Regions from separate parts of the Aliiglaciecola aliphaticivorans genome, predicted to be linked through region 4. Evidence: predicted binding sites of a transcription regulator. Region 4 holds the regulator's gene; each other region holds the start of a gene.

Region 1 (5,411 bases), on a different contig from region 4:
AGGTTTTTTAGCGGTGAATCCTTGCGCCCATTGAATCAACTGCGTTTGACTAGCATGAGCGGAAAAGCCCCCCATGGTGTGAATTTGTGCTTTAACGGCAATATTTTCACCCGCTATTTTATAGGTTTTAGCACCATCAACAAGCGCTCGACCTGGAGTACCAATGGCTTGAAACCCAACAAAAATAACATGAGATTGATTGCGCCATAAGTTGTGTTTTAAATGGTGACGTATTCTGCCGCCATTGCACATCCCACTTCCAGCAATAAAAATCGCGCCACGGTCAATCTGATTCAACGCCATAGACTCTTCTGTGCTGCTGGAATATTTCAATACAGGCAAGAATTTATGCAAACTTTGTTGTTTGTTCTCTCCTCCCATTGCTGAACGGTCTTCTTCATTGAAGACATTCTGATAGCGGTGATAAATTTCAGTTACCGCGATCGCCATTGGACTATCTAAAAATACCGCTTGTTGCTTTAGTTTTCCTTTTTGATACAGCTCGCCGAGTCGAAATATGATTTCTTGAGTTCTGCCAACAGCAAACGAAGGGATTAAAATATTTCCGCCATTTTCAGAAGCCTCTTCGATGACATCCTCAAACTCTTGCAGTGTTTCACCCATAGAACGATGGTCGCGGTCACCGTACGTCGATTCAAGCAGCAAAACATCAGCAGAATCGACTAATTCTGGATCCTTTAATAACGCAGCTTGTGAGTTTCCAAGATCACCTGAGAATACTAATTTTTTCGGCCCTGCTTGCTCATCTATCAAGACTTCCACAATGGCAGAACCAAGGATATGACCCGCATCGAGAAAGTGAATCGTCACCCCCTCAGCGACATCTCGTTTTTGATGGTAGTTTATGCCAATACAGACATCTAGTGTGGTTTCTACGTCCTGTAGGTTATACAGAGGTTCAAGCTCCTCTTTACCTGCGCGGCGACGGCGCTTATTTTCCCATTCAACATCTCGTTGCTGTAATGATGCTGCGTCTTTGAGCAACACCTCTATTAACTCTTTAGTGGCCGAAGTCATATAAATAGGACAACTTAAACCTTCAGAAACGAGCAGTGGCAAACGACCAGAATGGTCTAAGTGAGCATGGGAAAGCACCACGGCATCCAACTGACTGACATCGAATGGTAAGGGTTTTAAATTAGCCTCTTCTTCTTCTCGTCGGCCTTGAAACAATCCACAATCGAGTAATACCTTACTATTTCCAGATTGCAGCAAATACATGGAGCCTGTTACGCCTTCAATAGCCCCAAAAAATGTCAGTTTAGCCATGATTATCTCCGTTATGATTGTTAAGCCAAGTCATCTACCTCAAACATTTTAGGTATAGCAGGACGGCGAACGGCCACCATTACAATGGCTCAAAAAACACCTTAATGTTGAGCTAAGCCCTGCATTTCCGTTGATACCTCTATTGTCTTTGATACCTCTATTGTCTTTGATACCTTTATTGCCTTTGACACCTTTACTGCCTAACGATTAGCACATCAACGGTTAATCGGTTCAGAATTTTTTCTGCTGTATTGCCAATTAAAAACCCTTTAATTCCTTTGCGTCCAACATTGCCAATTACCACTAAATTTGCCTTCATTTTGCTGGCCACTGAAGGTATCAACACATACGCAGAGCCTGCCTCAATTTTCGCGTTGTAGTCTGTAAACACGCCAGTTTCTTCGACAATTTGTTGTAGTTTCTGTTTCGATTCTTTACCCCGTTTAACCATGACCTCTCCTGGCTCAGTAATATCAAACTCTTGTTTGATCCTAGGTATAGGGATCACGCCTAACACAGAGACTTCCGCTGACAACTTATTGGCAAGATGTGCAGAAGTCATTAACACTTTATCATTCAACTCTTTTTGAGCAGGGGTTCTGGTGAAAATATCAACAGTGCCTAACAATTTAGGTTGTCCCCGCCAGCGATTATCTCCACAGAGTAAAACACTGGATTTAACAGGGCCTTTCAGCGCCGCTTTGATCAATGAAAAGTCTAGGGTTTCACGCCCCAATTGCGGTCTATGCAGAAAAGTTGTATCAAATTGGTGGTTGCTGAGGGTTTTTAACAGTAACTCTTCTCGCTCAGGTGCCGTTTCAGCGGCTTCTAATAGAATAGTTGTTTTACATGCTTGGTTCACTTCAGTGTCGATTAACCGATGAAGGGCCTCAACATTAGAATCGAGCAAGTCGTTTGCAATATAAAGCACAGTAATACTCTCAGGCGCGAACTTGAGTGCTTTTTTCAACATCGGCTTTACGCTTTCTTTCCTTTCGATAACAACTAAAATATCTCTCATAAACCTTCCTAACAATGCTATTCAATGAGTAATCTTTTTAAAGTGATTTCAACAATATGCGTTAACGTAAACCTAAGCATAGTTTAAAATTGTTCTAGTTGAATGATCCACATCAAGGTATGTGATTAAAATGAGGAAATTTTTGTTGCCAACATTATGAATATTGAAAGTTTGGATTAAGGGGAAAATAGCGCCACCATTGGGATGCAATGATGGCTAATTAGTCAGTGATGGAAAACCACTACGTGATGTTAGCGCGGGGTTTTGAGCCTACAAATGCGATACAAAGTGCGATGGAAAACGGCACTACCCGCTCCAAAAAGTCTCCTGGGGTACTGGGTAGTAGGTAAAAGGTAACCGCTAACACAAAACCCGTTATCATTGCCAATAGTGTCGCTTTGGGTTGTATATCTCGATTGCATAAACGCACAATAATAATAGGCCCAAAAGACGCACCTAGTGCGACCCACGCAAAGATGGCTCTGCTAAATATGGCTTCAGGCATATATAAAGTGACTAACACCGAAAAAACCACAACCAACAAATTACTCAGTCGTGAAATGGTCAAGGCTGAAAAACGAGAACGTTTTTCTAAGCCTAAATCATGGGCAACCACTGAGGCACTCACTAATAACTGACTGTCAGCAGTGGACATGATGGCAGATAACACGGCTGCGGTAATAACACCTGCAACTATTGGGTGGAACAGTTCTGTGGTAAGCACAAAGAATAGATTTTCAGGGTTATCCAACTGCATTTGCAAAGCAAGCCCTGCTAAACCAACGACAACAACCCCTAAATCAACGATTAGAAACCAAGCAGCGGCGATGCGACGGCCGGTTTTGATTGCCTTTTCATCTTGCAGCGCCATAAAACGTAGCAACATGTGGGGTTGTCCCATTGAAGACACCGACACACTTAAGTTACCAATAATAACGCCAGCGGCTAATAAGCCAATGTTGCCACCGGTTAGACTGAGTTGTTCCGCTGTGGCAACGTTTAAAAGAGTAGTAATAAAGTCTACAGGTCCACCTAATGCTACAACTGCGGCAATGGGCAATGCCAAAGTCGCGATGGCCATAATAGAGCCCTGCAGCGCATCTGTCATACTGACAGCCCAAAAACCGCCTAACACAGTGTAAATAAAAATGATCGCTGCGCCGATTAATACACTCTCAGTCATTGGCATATCAAAGGTAGCAGAGAACATATTTCCTGCGCCTTGGAATTGGGCCGCCACGTAGAGGGTAAAAGAGATTAAAATAATTAAGGATGCACAGACCACAATGAGTTTTTTAATCTGGCCGTTGCTGCCAAAACTCAAAAAGTCAGTCACAGTAAGGTCTTTTTGTTCAAGACTTGTGTGATAAAGCCTGGGGGCAAACCAATACCAAGATATAAACATCCCCAAGATACTGCCTAAGGCTAACCAGATACCAGAGATCCCCAGCACCATCACAACGCCACTAAAACCAAGCAGTTTCCATGCTGAAGATGAGCTAGCTGAGTAGCTTACAGCAGCAACAAATGGGCCTAAACCACGCCCACCCAGGAAAAAATCTTCGGTGTTTTTTACCCGCCGTTGCGCCCAAAAACCAATTCCCAACAAAACCAGTTTATACACCACTAAGACCACTAAAATGTAACTGGCGTCTGACATGGTTTACGGCTCCATAATGCTGCGAATAATAGTATTAGGTATGTAACTGTTATCCCATTCTTTTCCAGGTGCCCAGCTAAATCCACCAGTACGCAAAATCACCAAGTCCATAGATGGAACGATATACATCACTTGATTACCGCTACCATCAAACAAAAATAAATCATCTGCTAGGTACGGCTCACTGTGAATCACACCAAAGCCTTTAGGTTTACCCACTTCAGTCCAGGCACGCTTAGGTAAATAAGGTTTTCCCAACCAAATATGCAAGCCCATGGCTGGGTTAGCCGGTGATGGCGTTAAATACTCTTGCATCCAATTATCTGCAAATAGAGAGTTGCCATCTATTTCGCCACCGTTGGATAACAAAATTCCCATTCGTAACCAGGACTCAGAAGGTAACAGTAAACAGCACCCACTGTGTGCCAGTCCATTAGGGCGATTAAGCATCACCTCACCACCTTGGGCATGTAGCGGCTTGATTAACGATTCTGATAAATATTGGCCATAGGGTCTTTGCGTTGCTCGCTCTAGAATTAGCGCTAGCAAATCAGAGACAACCTGGCTGTAGTCATATTTTGTGCCCGGTTCGTCTACCAATTCGTAGTCGTTAATAATCACATCTTCTGTATAACCTGAAAGGTATGAACGGGTAAAAGTGCTGAATGGACTCATATCGAGGGTATAATAGCGCTCAAAACCAGCAGACATTTGAAGCAGATGGCGAATGCTAATGGCTGCTTTTTCGGTATTTTTCCATTCAGTGATATAGGTCGATGCGGGCTCATCTAAGCCAGCAATGTAACCTTCTTTAATCGCTCGTGAAATCACCAAAGACGCTACCATTTTCGCCATACTTTTACCTACAATTAACGAATTTTCATCCATACCTTGATAGTGTTCACGAAAACGCAATTTGCCTTGATGCCAAATTAACAAAGAAGTACTGCGGCGTTCAGCGGCATATTCACTTACATCAGCAAGGGCATCCGAAGGGATACTCCCTGGCCCTTCATTGACTACGTCAAATAGTTGCTTAGCAGCACCTTCTACTGGATATTCTGAACCTTCCCACCCAGACTACGGTAACGTACCTTTACCGGTAGCAATTAAATAATATCGCTTCCAAAAAAGAGGATCTTGCAAATACAAAACCGCCCCTACCAACATCACTAGTGCTAACAAACCAATAAAAATTTTACCGACAGTCTTGCCCATTGATTTCAATCCTTACATCTATTTAGATGAAATATATTCTAAATAATCAATCACTTGATTGCGTTTCACTGGATCGGATAAATCAGTCTGCTGGTTCATTAAGGTACCAGGTACAAATTCTTTACCGTGTGAGAGAAATTCTGATAAGTTCGCTCTAGTCCAAAACATGCCTTCTACGCCAGCTTTAACCATACCTTTAGAATAACGACCATATCCCGCTGC
Region 2 (5,411 bases), on a different contig from region 4:
GGCCCTGCACAAATTAGCGCCACTGAGATTAAAGTTGAATCGAGGCTTGGGTTTTGGGATTGTGTGTATTGGATTGAGCATGTTAGCGAACATAAAGTATTTCCGAATTTTACTGCCATCTCTGATTTGGCGGGTTTACAAGGCAGTGTGAACCTTACCCAAGCAGGGCTAAAAAAGTTTAATAAACGTGGAAGTGGTATGGATTTCCTACAACTGCGTGATTATCGGGAAGGGGAAAGCATCAAACAAATTGACTGGCGTGCTACGAGTCGGTTTAACAAACTGATTTCACGGGAATACCAGGAAGAGAAAAATCAGCACGTCATTATAATGCTCGACTCAGGTCGACGTATGCGTGTGCAGGACGACGATCTGAGTTATTTTGATCATGCCCTCAATTCTCTGATCATGTTGTCTTATACGGCATTGAAAAATGGTGACAACCTGAGTTTGCAAAGTTTTGGTAGTGAATCTCGATGGTTAAGCCATGTCCGTGGCGCACAAAATGTCAGTAAAGTCATGCAACACTTCTATGATCTATACCCTCAAAAAATCGCCAGTGATTATTTGAGTGCAGCCCAAGAATTACTAGTTAAACAGCCCAAAAGAGCGTTGATCTTATTAGTTACTTGTTTGCGTGATGAAGATTTTGATGATTTGCTCAAAGCAATCGAGTTACTCAAAGGCAAACATTTAGTCGCGGTGATCAGTATCGAAGAGCCTATCTACAAAAATATTGATGACCAGCCAGTGGAAACCTTTGACGACGCTATTGTATACGCGTCAGCCCATAAAATTAAAAAGTCCATAGATCGCAATGTACAAAGGTTAAAACAAAAGGGCGTAATTTGTATCAATGCACCCGCTTCTCACCTCACCCCGAATGTATTGAATACTTACTTGAGTATTAAAAAGGCCGGTTTACTCTAGGCTTCATCGGCAATAACGCGAATGCTATATCACCCTTGAATAGCGGCCTATTTGTTGATTTTTAATATAGGCATCAAAGCTCATACAAATATTACGGATCAGTAAACGAGCTTTGTCTTTGACTATAATTTGCTTAGGGCTATTTTCAACCAGATTATCTTGCTCGAACGGCTGCAAAGCTTGCAAACTTTGTCGGAAGTAATGGTCAAACTGGATATCATATAGGTTCTCTACTTGTGCTTTGTCCAGTTTGAAATTACACATTAACTGACTAATGACAAAGCCTCTAATTTGGTCATCAAGGTTTAATTTAACCCCTTTATGGACCGCACTATGGGTTTCATTTAACCCTTGGTAGTATTCGTTTAACTGCTTATAGTTTTGGCTGAAACAATCGCCAATATTGCTGATTGCAGAAACGCCAAATCCGAGTAAGTCGCAATCTGCATGGGTGGTGTACCCCTGAAAGTTGCGGTGTAACTTGTGTTGTCTTTGTGCCTTAGCCAGTTCGTCATTGGGTTTAGCAAAATGATCCATCCCGATCATGATATATCCAGCATCTAGGAAGCGTTCAATTGCCAGTTTCATCAATGCTAGCTTTTGATTTGCGTTAGGCAGCCATTCATCACGCAGCTTTCGTTGTGCTGGGAAGCGTTGCGGCAAATGAGCATAGCTAAACAGGGAAATTCGTTGCACACCCATCTCAATAACTTTATCTACTGTGCGTGCAAAACGCTCAGGCGTTTGATGGGGGAGGCCATAGATAAGATCCAAATTAACTGAATTGAAGCCAAATTTGTTCGCGCGCTCAACAAGTTGTTCGATTAACTCAGTAGATTGCACTCTATTGATGGCTTTTTGTACCTGAGGATCCATATCTTGAACGCCAATGCTAAGTCGGTTAAAACCGATATTGGCAAGGTGGTCAATGTAATCTAAAGTTAAGTTTCTGGGGTCTATCTCTATGCCAATCTCGATGTTTTCACTGAGATTAAAATGGCTTTTTAGTACGGCCATTAAATTTGATAACTGCTGTTTGCTTAAGAAGCTAGGCGTACCTCCTCCTAAGTGAATCTGTCGAACAATATGCTTTTTAAACAGCGCTTTACGCTGGGTTATTTCGCCTATTAGATGGAACATATAATCATCTGCTTTTTCTGGGTGGCGGGTAACCACTTTGTTACATCCACAGTAATAACAAAGGCTGTGACAGAAGGGAATGTGGATATAAAGAGACAAATCAGTGTTGGGCGAGGTTTTTACTGCTTTGATCAAATCATCATTGTAAAAAGAGTCACAAAAGGATAAAGCGGTTGGATAAGAAGTATAGCGCGGCCCATTGGTATTATACTTTTCAAGTAATTGAGGGTCGAAAAAGCGTTTTGAGTTCATAGTGTTTTCGCAATAATCGTTTAGTCATTGCAGTTTAGTTTTTTTACATATCCCCTTTATTGATCTTGCGCAATATTTTGCCAACTTCAAAATAGTGGCCAAATCAGATAAACACAGATGTAAAAAAAGGCAGTGATGAAGTAACCTCATGAAACTGCCTTTCTAGGGGGGAATTTACAGGTAAATTAACGCTCACGATATCCAAAAAATTTATTTTCGATGATTTCTTCGGCGACACTTTCGGGGACCGCGTTTTCCCATTCTCCTCGACCTGAGGGCAGTTGCTTTAATAGGTCTCGGGAGTAAATTGAAAATAACGCACTATCACTGCATTCAATTCCGGCTAGGAAGCCATTTTCCAATAAATGTCGATATAAGAAACGTAAGTGTTCTGGTACTTTTACCAAAGTGAAGTCATTGAGTTCACCATTTTCATCTATCTCAGGGTAAATGAACATGCGGGTATTGTCTGGAAATAGCTTACCGAACCCCTCCATTATGCCGCCTTCAACCCCTTTATAACTGGCTTCATCAAAAATCTGTTTGATGTTGACCATGCCTACCACAATACCAATTTGCATCTTGGTATATTGACGGAAATAAGCACGTAACGAGAAATAACGAGTATAGTCAGACACCATCACGTTATAACCCAAAGAGTTAAGTAACTGTACCCGGGCAACAATATCTTTTTCGGGCATTTGTGCGTCATTACCTTTCATATCATTTAATGATATTTCGGCAATCACCGCTGTATTAGATTTGTCGACCCCCTTTAACTCATAAAATGAGGTCTGCCCTTGCTCAATCATATCTACATTTAATTTAGTAACAGGTCTAAATGAGCCACGAATGGTGAGAATATTTTTTTTGTATAGGAGCTCAGCAGGGATGGCGACACTGCCATCTGGTTTGAACATAACCGCACGTGTTTTCCAACTGCGGATAAGGTGTAAATTTTTAGCTCGATTATCGACATCAAGGAAATACGGACCTTTAAAATCAATAAAGTCAATTTCAACACGGTTGGGTTTCATGCTATCGGTTAGAGAATCGATAATCATCTTAGGATCTTCAAAATAGAAGTATGCCGCGTATATTAAGTTTACGCCTATTACACCAAGGGCTTGTTGCTGGGCTTCTGCATTATCATCAAACATGCGAACATGCACTTTAATATCAGAAGGTTCAGCGCCAGGGTACATTTGAATACGGATCCCTAACCACGCATGACACTCATTTTTGCGGCCAAAGCTTTTAGCGGCCACTGTCGCTGCATACGCAAAATAACGAGAGCTTTTAGAACGAATATTTCCGACCCGGTCTACTACTAAGTCAAACTCTTGCTCCATCATCGCTTGAACACGTGCTTGACTCACGTATCGCCCATCTTGCTGCACACCATAAATCGCATCTGAAAATACCATGTCATAGGCCGACATCGTTTTTGCTATGGTGCCGGCTGCAGCGCCCGCAATGAAAAATTGTCTGGCAACCTCTTGCCCTGCGCCTATTTCAACAATAGTCCCGTACTTTTTTTCATCGAGGTTAATTCGTAGTGCTTTTTGACTAGTTGATCTAGAACTGACTTGTTTATCCATTAATTTTGCCTAACTGATGTGCCACATTGGAATAGTAGAATATCCACAAAAAGAGTTACAGAGAAAATTTGTATTAAATAACTGAAACTTACATCAATAGTTTAGATTAAGTGTTGGGAAAAGGAGTTGGAAAATAGCAAATTTGGAAATCTCGCTTAAACTTAGGGTGATTTATTTATGGAGGACACCATTATGAAAACGCTTAAAATGCTACTAGTAATGAGTTTGTCTTTTGCCTTAATAGCATGCAGTCCACAACAGGCAAAGTTGTCAAGTCAAACATCTGAAGAACAACCTTTGAAGGACACAGAACAATTAATTGATATCGCAAGTGAACTTCCCACTTGCTCATATAGTTTGGGCTTTGATGTCTGGGAACCTTACCAATATGTTAATGTAGATGGTGAAGTAAGTGGCGTCGACATTCAAATTGTATCCGGCGTATTAAATGAAATGGGATGCTCAGTTTCCTATGTGCAAGGTACCTGGGTATCACTTTTAGAAGATTTACGAATGGGGAATGTTGATATACTTATTGGTGCGTCTAAAACCCCCGCCAGAGAAGCATTCGCATTTTTTAGTGATCCTTATCGAACCGAACAGTTTTCCTTGTATATTCGCAATGATGATAAAAAACGTGCCGCCTACGCTGATATAGACGAATTTATCGCCAATGGCAGTAAAATTGGCGTGGTTGGGGACTACTATTACGGCCCCCAGATAACTATTTTGCAAGACAGTAAAGCGACAGCAAAGAACTTTGTAAGCGGTATTATGGGGGAACTCAATATTGCTCGATTACTGGATATGGATATTGATGGGTTCATAGAAGATAGCTTCGTCGGAGCGTCAATGCTGCGTAGAAAAGGGTTAGACAACTACATTGTTGAACATGGCTTTACGGTGACCACGGGAGACATTTACGTTATGTTCAGTCAATCCAGCGTGCCTGAGGCAGATGTTGAAAAGTTCAATTCCGCCTTAGCTGACTATACGCAAATGGATAGCTATAAACAGACGTTACATAAATATAGCCGATAAGACTAATAATTTTTAAAATGTGTAAGCTCAGTGATTTTTTTAACGGTCATTGTCAAGAGTTCTTTACATTTCCACTATTGTTTTGGTATAAGAGCCATTGAAAGTGAGTTGTGGAAAAAGTAATGGAATTAAATTTAAATGAATCTGCTGTTGAGCTTATTCAATTGTCGTTAGCGCCTGTATTCTTAATCGTCGGTATGGGGCAAATGATGAATGTGATGACGGGCCGTTTAGCCAGAATCATTGATCGGGCTCGTTATTTTGAACGAATTGGTGATGTTGACCCATCCAAAATAACTGACAAAGCTAGAAATGAATTAAAAGCGCTACGTCGTAGAATGCGTTTTGCTAATTGGGCGGTGACGTTTTTAACAGCCGCAGCGGTAACTGTGTGTATGGATGTTATTTTGTTGCTGATAAATGGGCTGACTGTGGTTAATTTAGATA
Region 3 (5,411 bases), on a different contig from region 4:
ATCCCGGCTATCTAAGTTATAACGATGTGCCAATGTGATGGCTGCGGGACCTAAAAATTCAGGGTTTAGGCCAAATTGTGGGCAGGCGGAATAACACAATCCACAATTGATACAGTCAGAAAATTGTTGGTATTTGGCCATTTGCGTAGGCGTCTGTTTATTCGGTTCAGTAGATAGACTATCGTCACTAATAAGATAGGGCTTTACTGCTTCAAGATGGGTTAAAAACACATCCATATCCACAATTAGATCCCGCTCTACAGGTAAATGAGCTAGAGGCTGGAGGGTTATATTCTCTTGGTAGTCACGTAAAAAGGTCTTACAGCCCAGTTTTGGCTTTCCATTAACCATAAGCCCACATGATCCACAGATAGCCATCCTACAAGACCACCGAAAACTTAATGAAGGATCTAACTCTTCCTTAATATAATTGAGTGCATCGAGTACCGATGTGCTGTCATCTGCAGGGATGTCAAATTGTTGAACGAAGGGGATCTCTGAGGATTCAGGCAGATAGCGAGTGATGTGAATTGTTTTCATGATGAAACTCCTTTGCCTGCATCGCCGTATGCCCTGGTCGCCGGCGGTAACAAGGATATATCAACGGGCTGCCAACTGAGATGTGCATCACCATTGGCTTGATGGTAAACCAAACTATGTTGTAGAAATTGTTCATCGTCGCGGGTTGTACACCCTTCATCAAGGCGCTGGTGGGCACCTCTGGATTCCCGGCGCTGCAATGCCGCTAAGCAGGTTGCTTCCGCCACATCTAGACCAAATCCCACCTCAATACATTGTAAAAGCTCGGTGTTATATCCTAAGCTTTTATCCTTTAAGCTAATCTGTTGATAGCGAGTTTTAAGCTCACGTATGGTATTCAACGTACTTTGCATTCCAGCTTGTTCACGATAGATTCCGCAACCCTCCTCCATGGATTTAATTAACTGCCGTTTAATAGCGACCCAATTTTCTCGACCTTGTTGATTGCGCAATGTGTTTATACGTTGTTGTTGAGCTTGAAACTGCTCTTCTAGATCAGCTTTTGGCGTGAGTTCTTGCTGTTGACTGAATATAACGGCTTGTTCGCCTGCTAAACGGCCAAACACCAATAGTTCACTGAGGGAATTGGAACCTAAACGGTTTGCTCCGTGGAGGCCAACAGAAGCACATTCCCCAGCGGCAAACAGTCCTTTTATCGATGTTTCGCACCGAGCGTTAGTGGTGATTCCGCCCATGGTGTAATGCACAGCCGGACGCACAGGTATGGGTTCTTTGACGGGATCTACATTGACATAGGATTTTGCCAGCTCACAAATAAACGGAAGACGTTCGTGTATATAAGCTTTTCCTAAGTGTCGCAAATCTAAATAGACCACATCGCTGTCACCGAAACGACCAGTCCGTCCAGCCTGCTGTTCTTGCCAAAACGCCTGTGACAGTTTGTCTCTGGGTCCCAGCTCCATATATTTATTTTTAGGTTCACCCACGGGTGTTTCGGGTCCCAAACCGTAATCTTGTAAGTACCGATAGCCCTGTTTGTTGAGCATTAAGCCACCTTCACCCCGGGAGGCTTCGGTTATTAATATTCCTGAACCTGGCAGTCCGGTGGGATGATATTGTACAAATTCCATATCGCGCAGTGCCACACCTTGACGGAAGGCTAGTGCCATACCATCGCCAGTGACAATGCCACCGTTAGTATTGAAACGAAATAGTCTGCCGGCTCCACCGGTGGCTAAAATAACGGATTTGGCACGAATAAGGTGTAACTCACCCGTGGCTATTTCTAACGCTACAATGCCAGAGATTTGTCCATTATTGACTAACAAGTCGAGCACAAAAAACTCATCAAGACGCTGAATCGCATCATAACGCAACGACGTTTGAAATAATGTATGTAACATGTGGAAACCGGTTTTATCGGCGGCGAACCAAGTGCGCTCTATTTTCATGCCGCCAAAACGACGAACTTGCACAGAACCATCGTTTTTGCGGCTCCAAGGACAGCCCCACTGTTCCATTTGCACGAGTTCTTGATGGGCATGCCTTACAAAGTAATCAACAACTGATTGCTCAGCTAACCAATCTCCCCCTGCGACTGTGTCTTCAATATGTGCAGCAAAACTATCATCGTCACGGGTGACTGCTGCAGCCCCTCCCTCCGCTGCAACGGTATGGGAACGCATAGGATACACTTTGGATACTAAACCAATACTAAGATCACAGCCTGTTTGCTGTGCCTGTTGAGCTGCGGCAATACTTGCTCGCAAACCAGCCCCGCCACCTCCAACAATAAGAACGTCATAATCTTTATATTTCATTTGGTCCCATTCCTTTGTGTATTTATCATTCAAGCCAAAACACACTTTCGCTTAGAAATGATAAGTGTGAGTAGATAATATAACCATAAAGATGCTAAGGTTAATACTGTTAAACGACCAATTAATGACCTTGATCAATGAAATCTGCTTTGTGCTGCCTAGTTTTGATTGGAGGAATATTTTTCAACTGCGTTATCCTTTATTCTAATAAGTAGCTTATTTGACAAATACTTTGGGGAAAACATGAACAACCAATACCAACAAGTGTATGTATGGAGTCGGTATTTAAGACTCTTTCATTGGATAAATGTTTTAGCAATTACAATACTGCTGGGGTTAGGCTTAATAATTTTTAATGCGAAAACGTTGGGCGTAAGTGTTGATGGTAAAATTCTACTTAAAACCCTGCATGTCATTACCGGGTATGTGTTTGCGATCAATTTGTTATTAAGGCTAGTGATGGGCTTTTTCGGCAAAGGTTACGAGCGCTGGAAAAAAACCTTACCCTTTACTAAAGGTTTTAGCCAAGAGTTGGCTGAATTCAAACAGCAACCCCATAAAAAATACAAGGGGCACAACCCTCTCGGAAAGTTGATGGTGGGGGCATTATTATTGTCAATGTGCATTCAAATGATCAGCGGTTTAATAATCGCCGGTACGGATATTTATTATCCACCGTTCGGCCAATATTTTGCGAAAAGTATTGCCATTGATAGCAGTAAACTTGATCTCATTGAGCCTTATTCTAAAGAAAATGTTGATGATCAGGCCTACTTAGAGATGCGCGATATTCGAAAACCATTTATCACTGCACATGTTTATGCTTTTTATACCTTGTTATTCTTGATCCCGTTGCATATCGTTGGGGTGATAGTTGCCGAGCGTAGAGAGAAAACGGCGTTGGTTTCCGCTATGATAAATGGTTATAAGTACATTCCGAAAAAAGACAATAGAGATGATTAACTAATACCTGTATACCCAAATTAAAAATATACACCACAGCCAGTATAGGTTGAGTTTAGCTAGTGTAAAAGGGGAGGGCTTTAGCTAAAGCCTCAACTCATTTTCTTTAACCAGTTCAGTGGAGCTATGCTCAGAATTGGCCGGATGACTGCCCAAGGCCAGCTTGGCACATAGCTGTTTGCCCCTTCTTTTTCGATAGCTTTTACCATTGCCTTGCAGCCTGTTTCGGTATCTACAATAAAGGGGACTTTTTTCACTTTTTCGTTAATTTCACTGCGAATAAAACCCGGGTGTACAGTAGAGACCTTAATAGGGGTATCCATGACATCAATTCTCATTCCTTCGCTAAGCGACGTTAGTCCGGCCTTTGTGGCGGCATAAACGTTCATAGCTCTTCTTGCCCCGCGAAGGGCACTTATGGATGATATTGTGACTAAATGACCTGCATTTTGTTGCCTAAATATTGTCATTGCCGCTTCACACTGGGCGATAGCGGATACAAAATTAGTGATGGCTGTCTGCTTATTGGCGTAGAAATACCCTGTACCAATTGGAGCACCTTTTCCCATGCCCGCATTTACGATAACCCGGTCTATCTGGCCAAACTCTTGATGGAATTCGTTAAATACGTTGAATACTTGCTCATGGTCATCTACATCTAAAGATTTAATGGATACTTTAATCTCAGGGTTGATGCTGAGCAATTCTAGTTTCAACTCATCCAAACGCTCAATGCGCCGAGCACATAGGGCTAAGTTTCTGTTCATTTTAGCAAATTCAATGGCCATGCCTTTACCCAAGCCTGAGCTGGCTCCGGTAATTAATATGTTTTTTCTGCTCATCATTGGGCTACGCTTTTAAGTTTCATGTTTGAAAAGTTATTTATAGGTAATCAAAGATTTATGTTCACCTTCGAAATGACTGTGATCGTTTAAGGTAGATAGAAACACTCTAGATTGGGTATGAATTAATTTAGTTATACCACAATTGACTAAGGTCCAATTTACTTGCATTACATTGTCAGCGGGAACCCCTAACAAATATTGACTAATCACTGAAATAGGGCCGCCAGAGGTGAAAATAGCTACTTTTTTGGCACCTTTTGCTTTGTCTAACACATTTTCTAGCGCCCCTTTTACACGATTCAGGTATTGCTGCCATGACTCAACATATTCGTTACAATGTTGACCTGACATCCAGCGGTTCATGGCATCATTGAATAATTGCTCAAAGGCTACTTTGGGATTTTCCTGGGCTAATATCCAGTTTTTAACGGAAGGTGCATCAGCAAATTCTGGCCCCATTTGGGCAATGATGTCGTTATGATCGTATTCGTTCCAATTGGCATCGATATTCCAGTTTGATTCATCAACAACGGAAGACATCGCGGATAAGCAATTTTGCAAGGTTTGTTTATGGCGCAACATGCTGCCTAAAAAAACGTTATCAAATTTGCCAATCCGAGTCTGCAGTGAATGACCTAACAGCTTAGCTTGCTGATGTCCGATATCCGAAAGCTTATCGTAATTTTGCTGGCCAAAAGAAGCTTGGCCATGTCTAATTAAATAAATGGCTGTCAAATTTTATCCTACTAAATCGTTGTTCACAGTTTCAGGTAAGCTTACTTGTTTACATACTTTTTCAGCTCTATGCGAGTCACCATACCCTGATGGACTTCGTCTGGGCCATCTGCAAGCCTCAGTGAACGCGCGCCTGCGGCGAATCGGGCGAGAGGGAAGTCACTGCACATACCCGCGCCACCATGGAACTGGATAGCCATATCAACCACATTTTGCAGCATTCTAGGCACAACTACTTTTATCGCCGAGATTTCTGTCATGGCATTCTTTACTCCTACTGCATCTATTTTCCACGCTGCGTTTAACGTTAGCAGGCGAGCTTGATCTATTGCCATGCGTGCTTCTGCAATGCGTTCTTGATTACCGCCTAACTTTATCAGAGGTTTGCCAAAGGCTTGACGTGCCTGTCCACGTAATATTGCTAGTTCAAGGGCTTTTTCGGCCATACCGATTGCACGCATGCAGTGATGTATGCGGCCAGGACCAAGTCTACCTTGGGCAATGGCAAAGCCTTTACCCAAGCCCATAATGATATTTTCTTTAGGTA
Region 4 (5,411 bases):
TTACCAAAAAGAATCCAAAAACTATTTAAAACGCATTGGCTTAGCTGGCCTGATGAGCATGCAAGTTATGATGTTAGCCATAGGTCTGTATTTTGGGATCTTTGGTTCCATTGAAGATTCCACTAAAACCTTTTTGCATTGGGTAAGCTTTTTACTAACTACACCTGTTGTGCTTTATTCAGGGTTCACGTTTTATAAAAGTGCATTTAGTTCATTGCGAATGAAATCTGTGAACATGGACTTTTCTGTTTCAATTGCAATTATTGGTACTTTTGTAGCGAGTGCTTGGGCAACCGTAACCAATACGGGAGAAATCTATTTCGAATCTGTCTGTATGTTCATATTTTTATTATTAATAAGCCGATATTTAGAACATCGTTCACGTCACCAAGCCAGTCTAATATCAGCCAATATGTTTAAATACATTCCTTTGACCGCGATCCGAATAGATAGTGAGAATAAACAGAGCTCAGTATTAGCGAAACATCTTAAAAAAGGGCAACAAATTTTAGTTCGCCCTGGAGAAACCTTTCCTGTTGATGGCGTGATCACATCGGGTGAGGGTAGCGTTGATGAATCCATGCTCACTGGTGAGTCAGAAAAAATCAAAAAGAGCGCAGGTGATCATGTTTATGGCGGTACCATAAATCTATCAGGTGCCTTTGAAATAATCGTCGAAAATGAACTTAAATTATCTCTGGTGAATAAAATTCTACGTCTTCAGGAGTTAGCCCTGGCAGACAAGCCCAAAGCAGCCGTGTATGCAGATGTAGCCTCAAAGTATTTTATTATTATAGTCTTAGGTATCACCCTTATCAGCTATTTAGGCTGGTTAGCCTATCAACCAGAGCGTGCGTTTTGGGTCGCCATATCGATTTTAGTTGCCACTTGCCCTTGTGCTCTTAGCCTTGCCACACCAACAGCTTTAACCAGTGCGATTGCAAAGTTAAATCAATATGGATTGTTAGTGAAAAGAGCCAATATTATTGATGTAATGCCTGATGTTGATACGGTTATTTTTGATAAAACAGGTACCCTCACCAATGGTCATTTTAGTGTCAGCGAAGTTGAATTGTTTAACCAAAGTGAAGAAAGTTTTGTTCTCAATTTAGCCGCAGGAATCGAACAATTTTCTAGACATCCTATATCTCGAGCCTTCCAGTCTGAGACGCCTTTAGAAGTCAGCCAAGTCGTTTCTATTGCTGGTAAAGGATTGCAGGGTATCTATCAGTCTCAGAACGTCAAGATAGGCAACCTAAGCATTTTAGATAGCGCTTCAGATTTGCCCTTGGATGCGGATGACACCAAAGTATATTTACAACTCGGTGAACAGTTACTGGCTGCTTTTAAAATCAAAGATGTAGTCAAAAAAGACGCGAAGCAACTAGTGCATGATTTAAACAGCAAGCAACTGGTTATGTTAAGCGGTGACGCACAAGAAAATGCATTATCCGTTGCCGAGTCATTAGGCATATCCACTGTATATTTTAGACAAACGCCTCAACAAAAGCTCACCTATATCCAAAGTTTGCAGGCCAAAGGGCATAAAGTATTGATGATCGGTGATGGTATCAATGACGCGCCAGTATTAGCTGCAGCAGATGTGTCTATTGCTGTTGGAGACGCCAGTGATATGGCAAAACGTTCAGCTGATATCATTTTATTGAATACTAAATTAAGCAATGTGAAATTTGCTGTTAGTATGGCAATTAAAGTGCGCCATAAGATTAAGCAAAATATGCTTTGGGCTATCGGTTATAATACACTTATTCTGCCCCTGGCAGTGGCTGGGTATTTAAGCCCTTGGATGGCGGTAATTGGTATGTCTTTAAGTTCAATCATTGTGGTAGCAAACTCCATTCGCTTGTTACGTTAATAGGAAACTAAATTGAGTATTATTTATGTGCTGATACCCATTGCTATTTTATTAGTTTTGTTAGCCATTGGGATCTTTTTTTGGGCGGTAAAGTCAAATCAATTTGAAGACCTTGAGCGTCAAGGTTATAACATTTTATTTGATGACGACGTCGATAAGAACGCACAAAGTAAAGTCTCTAAAACTGAAAAGAAATGAACGAAATCAGCTGGTTTTCTGCCATTTTAATCGGCCTTGCAGGGAGTGTACATTGTGCAGGAATGTGCGGTGGAATTGTTACCTCATTTACTTTTGCCTTACCAAAAAACCAATCTCAATGGCCTTTCTTAATCGCCTATAATACGGGGCGTATTTTATCTTATAGTCTTGCAGGAGCCATCGCAGGCCTATTAGGCCAAATTGTCACCACTAAGTCTTTTATCAATCCACAAGCGTTGACTCTTTTTGGCGGCGTATTTATGGTATTACTGGGTTTGTATGTTGGTCAATGGTCGAAATTACTGACTAAGGTAGAACGCGTTGGCGCAATTTTTTGGCGTAAAATCAGCCCGTTATCAAAACGATTTATCCCATTTAAACATCCAATGTATGCTGTCCCTTATGGGTTGATTTGGGGTTGGCTGCCCTGTGGACTCGTTTATTCAACATTAACCTGGAGTGTTTCAACTGGCGGTGTCGTACAAGGTGCACTAACTATGTTGTGCTTCGGTTTAGGCACCCTACCTATCATGTTAGCAATGGGTGCGAGCGCAACTCAAATAAGACATTGGTTAACTCATGCTATGGTGAAACGCAGCGTAGCAGTTTTATTATGTTTATTTGGCTTGATTTTATGTTATCAAGGGATTCATAATTGGTAACTGATGAATTACATGGAACTAACTAATGTCTGATTCGAACAAGTTTAGTATTCGCTGCCAAAATTGCAGTTTTAACCATCTGTGTATTCCCGTAGCGTTAAATCAAACAGAAATGGAAAGTTTGGACGAAATAATTGAACGCAAACGTCCTTTACATAAAAATGATCAACTCACTATACCAGGGCAGAAATTCACCTCTTTGTTTGCCGTAAGAACAGGTTCGTTTAAGTCCTACATTACCTCGCCAGATGGTGAACAACAAATCACTGGATTCCATTTCCCCGGTGATATAGTTGGATTTGACGGACTTTTTTCAGAAAAATACCAAAGTTATAATCAGGCCATGGAAACCTCGATGGTCTGTGAATTACCCTACGATAAACTTGATACCATGAGTGAGCAGCTACCTTCTTTACGCAAAGAAATGCTTAAAATCATGAGCACCGAAATAAATCAAGATCATAGTTTAATGATGCTGTTAAATAAACGCACAGCGGAAGAGCGTCTTGCACACTTTTTAGTTAATTTGTCTGATCGCTTTCACTCCCGTGGTTTTTCAGAAACAGAATTTAATTTAACCATGACGCGCAATGAAATAGGTAATCACCTCGGACTCACGGTTGAAACAGTAAGTCGTTTATTAACGCGCTTTCAAAAAGAAAATATCATAAAAGTAGATGGTAAGTTTATTCAGATATTGAATTTACCTGGCCTCAGAGAAAAACTAGGTGAGCATGTTGTGCAAAACAAAGCGTGCGGATAAGTCTTTCCAGTTACGTTGATATAGGTCAAAACAATTACTCTGTTAGTTGGCAAAATAGCTAAAGTACCCATACACTTAAGTTGTGAGTGTAAATCTATGAAGGGAGTTAACTTATGTCTGTTTTTAACAAAATTTTAGCTGTTGTCGATCCATCCAAAGAAGATCAGAAAGCTTTTAAGCGCGCCCTTTTGTTGGCTCAAAAGACCGGCGCGAGCATCACCGCATTTCTATCTATATACGATTTTTCATATGAAATGACGACTATGCTGACGGTAGATGAACGCGAAACAATGCGGCAGGCTGTGGTAGATGACAAGACCGAATGGCTTGCTAATATTGTCGAACCCTTAGCGACCAATTCATCGACTTCAGTAGATATCAAAGTCGTTTGGCATAATCGTCCTTATGAAAGTATTTTATTCGAGGTGATTGATCACAGTTATGATTTAATCGTCAAAGGAACTCATGAGCACGACACCTTAAAGTCAGTCATATTCACCCCAACTGATTGGCATATTCTCCGTAAATCTCCGGTTCCAGTTTTACTTGTCAAAGAGCATGACTGGCCTGTCAATGGTAATATTTTAGCGGCTGTTGATGTGGGAAGCGAAGATGAAGAACACCGCAGTTTAAATAACCTCATCACCAAAAAAGCTGCGATAATGGCGGATTTATTAGAAGGTAAGATTAACTTAGTCAATTCTTATCCCGGAACGCCTGTAAACATCGCCATCGAAATTCCAGAGTTCGACCCTGTTGGTTATACTGAATCAGTGAAACAATTTCATGCAAAAGCGATGCTTGAACATGCAGAAAAATTCAATATCCCCCAAGAAAACCAGCATTTAAGCGAAGGGCTTCCAGAAGATGTGATACCTTCAGTGGCGAAAACCATTGACGCTGAACTCGTTGTTATTGGCACCGTAGGTCGCACAGGTATAACCGCAGCACTTATCGGTAATACCGCTGAGCACACCATTGACTCACTCAATTGCGATGTATTAGCAATTAAACCCGAAGGATTTGAGTGTCCACTTAAGCACTAGCAAGACAAAAACGCTATCAGACTCAGTGTTGATTAAAAACATTTGAAATTAGAGTATTTATGTCCGTTAGGAGGACAGGTATAATCTGGGCTGATAGCAATGTTTTCTAGGAATAAGATGAGTAAGCTCGAGTCTCTGTCTGAGAGTAAAAAATACAGTTTCAATAAACTCCAAAAACGCTTAAGACGCAATGTAGGTAAAGCGATTGCCGATTTCAATATGATTGAAGATGGCGATAAAGTAATGGTCTGCTTGTCTGGTGGAAAAGACAGTTACACCATGCTCGATATATTAATGTTTCTTAAAAAAATTGCCCCCATTAACTTTGAGATTATCGCGGTAAATTTAGATCAGAAACAACCTGGCTTTCCAGCTGAGATACTGCCTAATTACTTAGACAATTTGCAGGTCCCCTTTGAAATAGTAACCGAAGATACCTACTCCATTGTCAAAGATAAAATTCCTGAAGGAAAAACCACTTGTTCTCTTTGTTCTAGGTTAAGAAGAGGAATATTGTATAAAACAGCGACCCGTTTAGGCGCAACCAAAATTGCCTTGGGGCACCACAGAGATGACATGTTGGAAACGTTATTTTTAAACATGTTCTATGGTGGACGCTTAAAATCCATGCCGCCAAAATTAGTCAGCGATGATGGTAAACAAATGGTAATACGGCCGTTAGCCTATTGCTCAGAAAAAGAAATCAGCCAGTATTCAGATCTCGTCGAATTTCCTATTATTCCCTGTAATTTGTGTGGTTCACAAGAAAACCTGCAACGCAAAGTGATAAAAAATATGCTGAATGATTGGAACCAGCGTTTTCCTGGTAGAATAGAAAGTATGTTCAAGGCAATGCAAAATGTGGT

What was found. The regulator FNR, encoded in region 4, switches genes on or off when oxygen is low (the NO sensors DNR and NnrR bind a similar motif). The targets are predictions, from matches to a motif close to TTGATCTAGATCAA.
Region 1: ACYVIL_RS21220 (universal stress protein) is a predicted target of FNR. The motif match lies at 2,414-2,427, and genes of this name have one in related genera.
Region 2: hemN (oxygen-independent coproporphyrinogen III oxidase) is a predicted target of FNR. The motif match lies at 2,382-2,395, and genes of this name have one in related genera.
Region 3: frdA (fumarate reductase (quinol) flavoprotein subunit) is a predicted target of FNR. The motif match lies at 2,446-2,459, and genes of this name have one in related genera.

The regions. Positions count from the first base shown of each region.
Region 1 covers NZ_BAAGTF010000094.1:103,931-109,341, forward strand. The annotation lists gene ACYVIL_RS21215 (MBL fold metallo-hydrolase RNA specificity domain-containing protein) at 1-1,290, opposite strand, end outside; gene ACYVIL_RS21220 (universal stress protein) at 1,484-2,311, opposite strand; gene ACYVIL_RS21225 (sodium/proline symporter) at 2,553-3,971, opposite strand; gene ACYVIL_RS21230 (serine hydrolase domain-containing protein) at 3,975-4,970, opposite strand; gene ACYVIL_RS21235 (hypothetical protein) at 5,052-5,189, opposite strand; gene ACYVIL_RS21240 (c-type cytochrome) at 5,208-5,411, opposite strand, start outside.
Region 2 covers NZ_BAAGTF010000001.1:90,837-96,247, forward strand. The annotation lists gene ACYVIL_RS00340 (DUF58 domain-containing protein) at 1-930, shown strand, start outside; gene hemN (oxygen-independent coproporphyrinogen III oxidase) at 955-2,322, opposite strand; gene ACYVIL_RS00350 (TonB-dependent receptor) at 2,508-3,923, opposite strand; gene ACYVIL_RS00355 (substrate-binding periplasmic protein) at 4,116-4,964, shown strand; gene ACYVIL_RS00360 (DUF2721 domain-containing protein) at 5,087-5,411, shown strand, end outside.
Region 3 covers NZ_BAAGTF010000020.1:37,842-43,252, forward strand. The annotation lists gene ACYVIL_RS11860 (succinate dehydrogenase/fumarate reductase iron-sulfur subunit) at 1-540, opposite strand, end outside; gene frdA (fumarate reductase (quinol) flavoprotein subunit) at 537-2,321, opposite strand; gene ACYVIL_RS11870 (cytochrome b/b6 domain-containing protein) at 2,565-3,284, shown strand; gene ACYVIL_RS11875 (SDR family oxidoreductase) at 3,377-4,126, opposite strand; gene ACYVIL_RS11880 (histidine phosphatase family protein) at 4,163-4,864, opposite strand; gene ACYVIL_RS11885 (acyl-CoA dehydrogenase family protein) at 4,906-5,411, opposite strand, start outside.
Region 4 covers NZ_BAAGTF010000009.1:25,673-31,083, reverse strand. The annotation lists gene ACYVIL_RS05315 (heavy metal translocating P-type ATPase) at 1-1,876, shown strand, start outside; gene ccoS (cbb3-type cytochrome oxidase assembly protein CcoS) at 1,889-2,074, shown strand; gene ACYVIL_RS05305 (sulfite exporter TauE/SafE family protein) at 2,071-2,736, shown strand; gene fnr (fumarate/nitrate reduction transcriptional regulator Fnr) at 2,762-3,499, shown strand; gene uspE (universal stress protein UspE) at 3,613-4,545, shown strand; gene ttcA (tRNA 2-thiocytidine(32) synthetase TtcA) at 4,663-5,411, shown strand, end outside.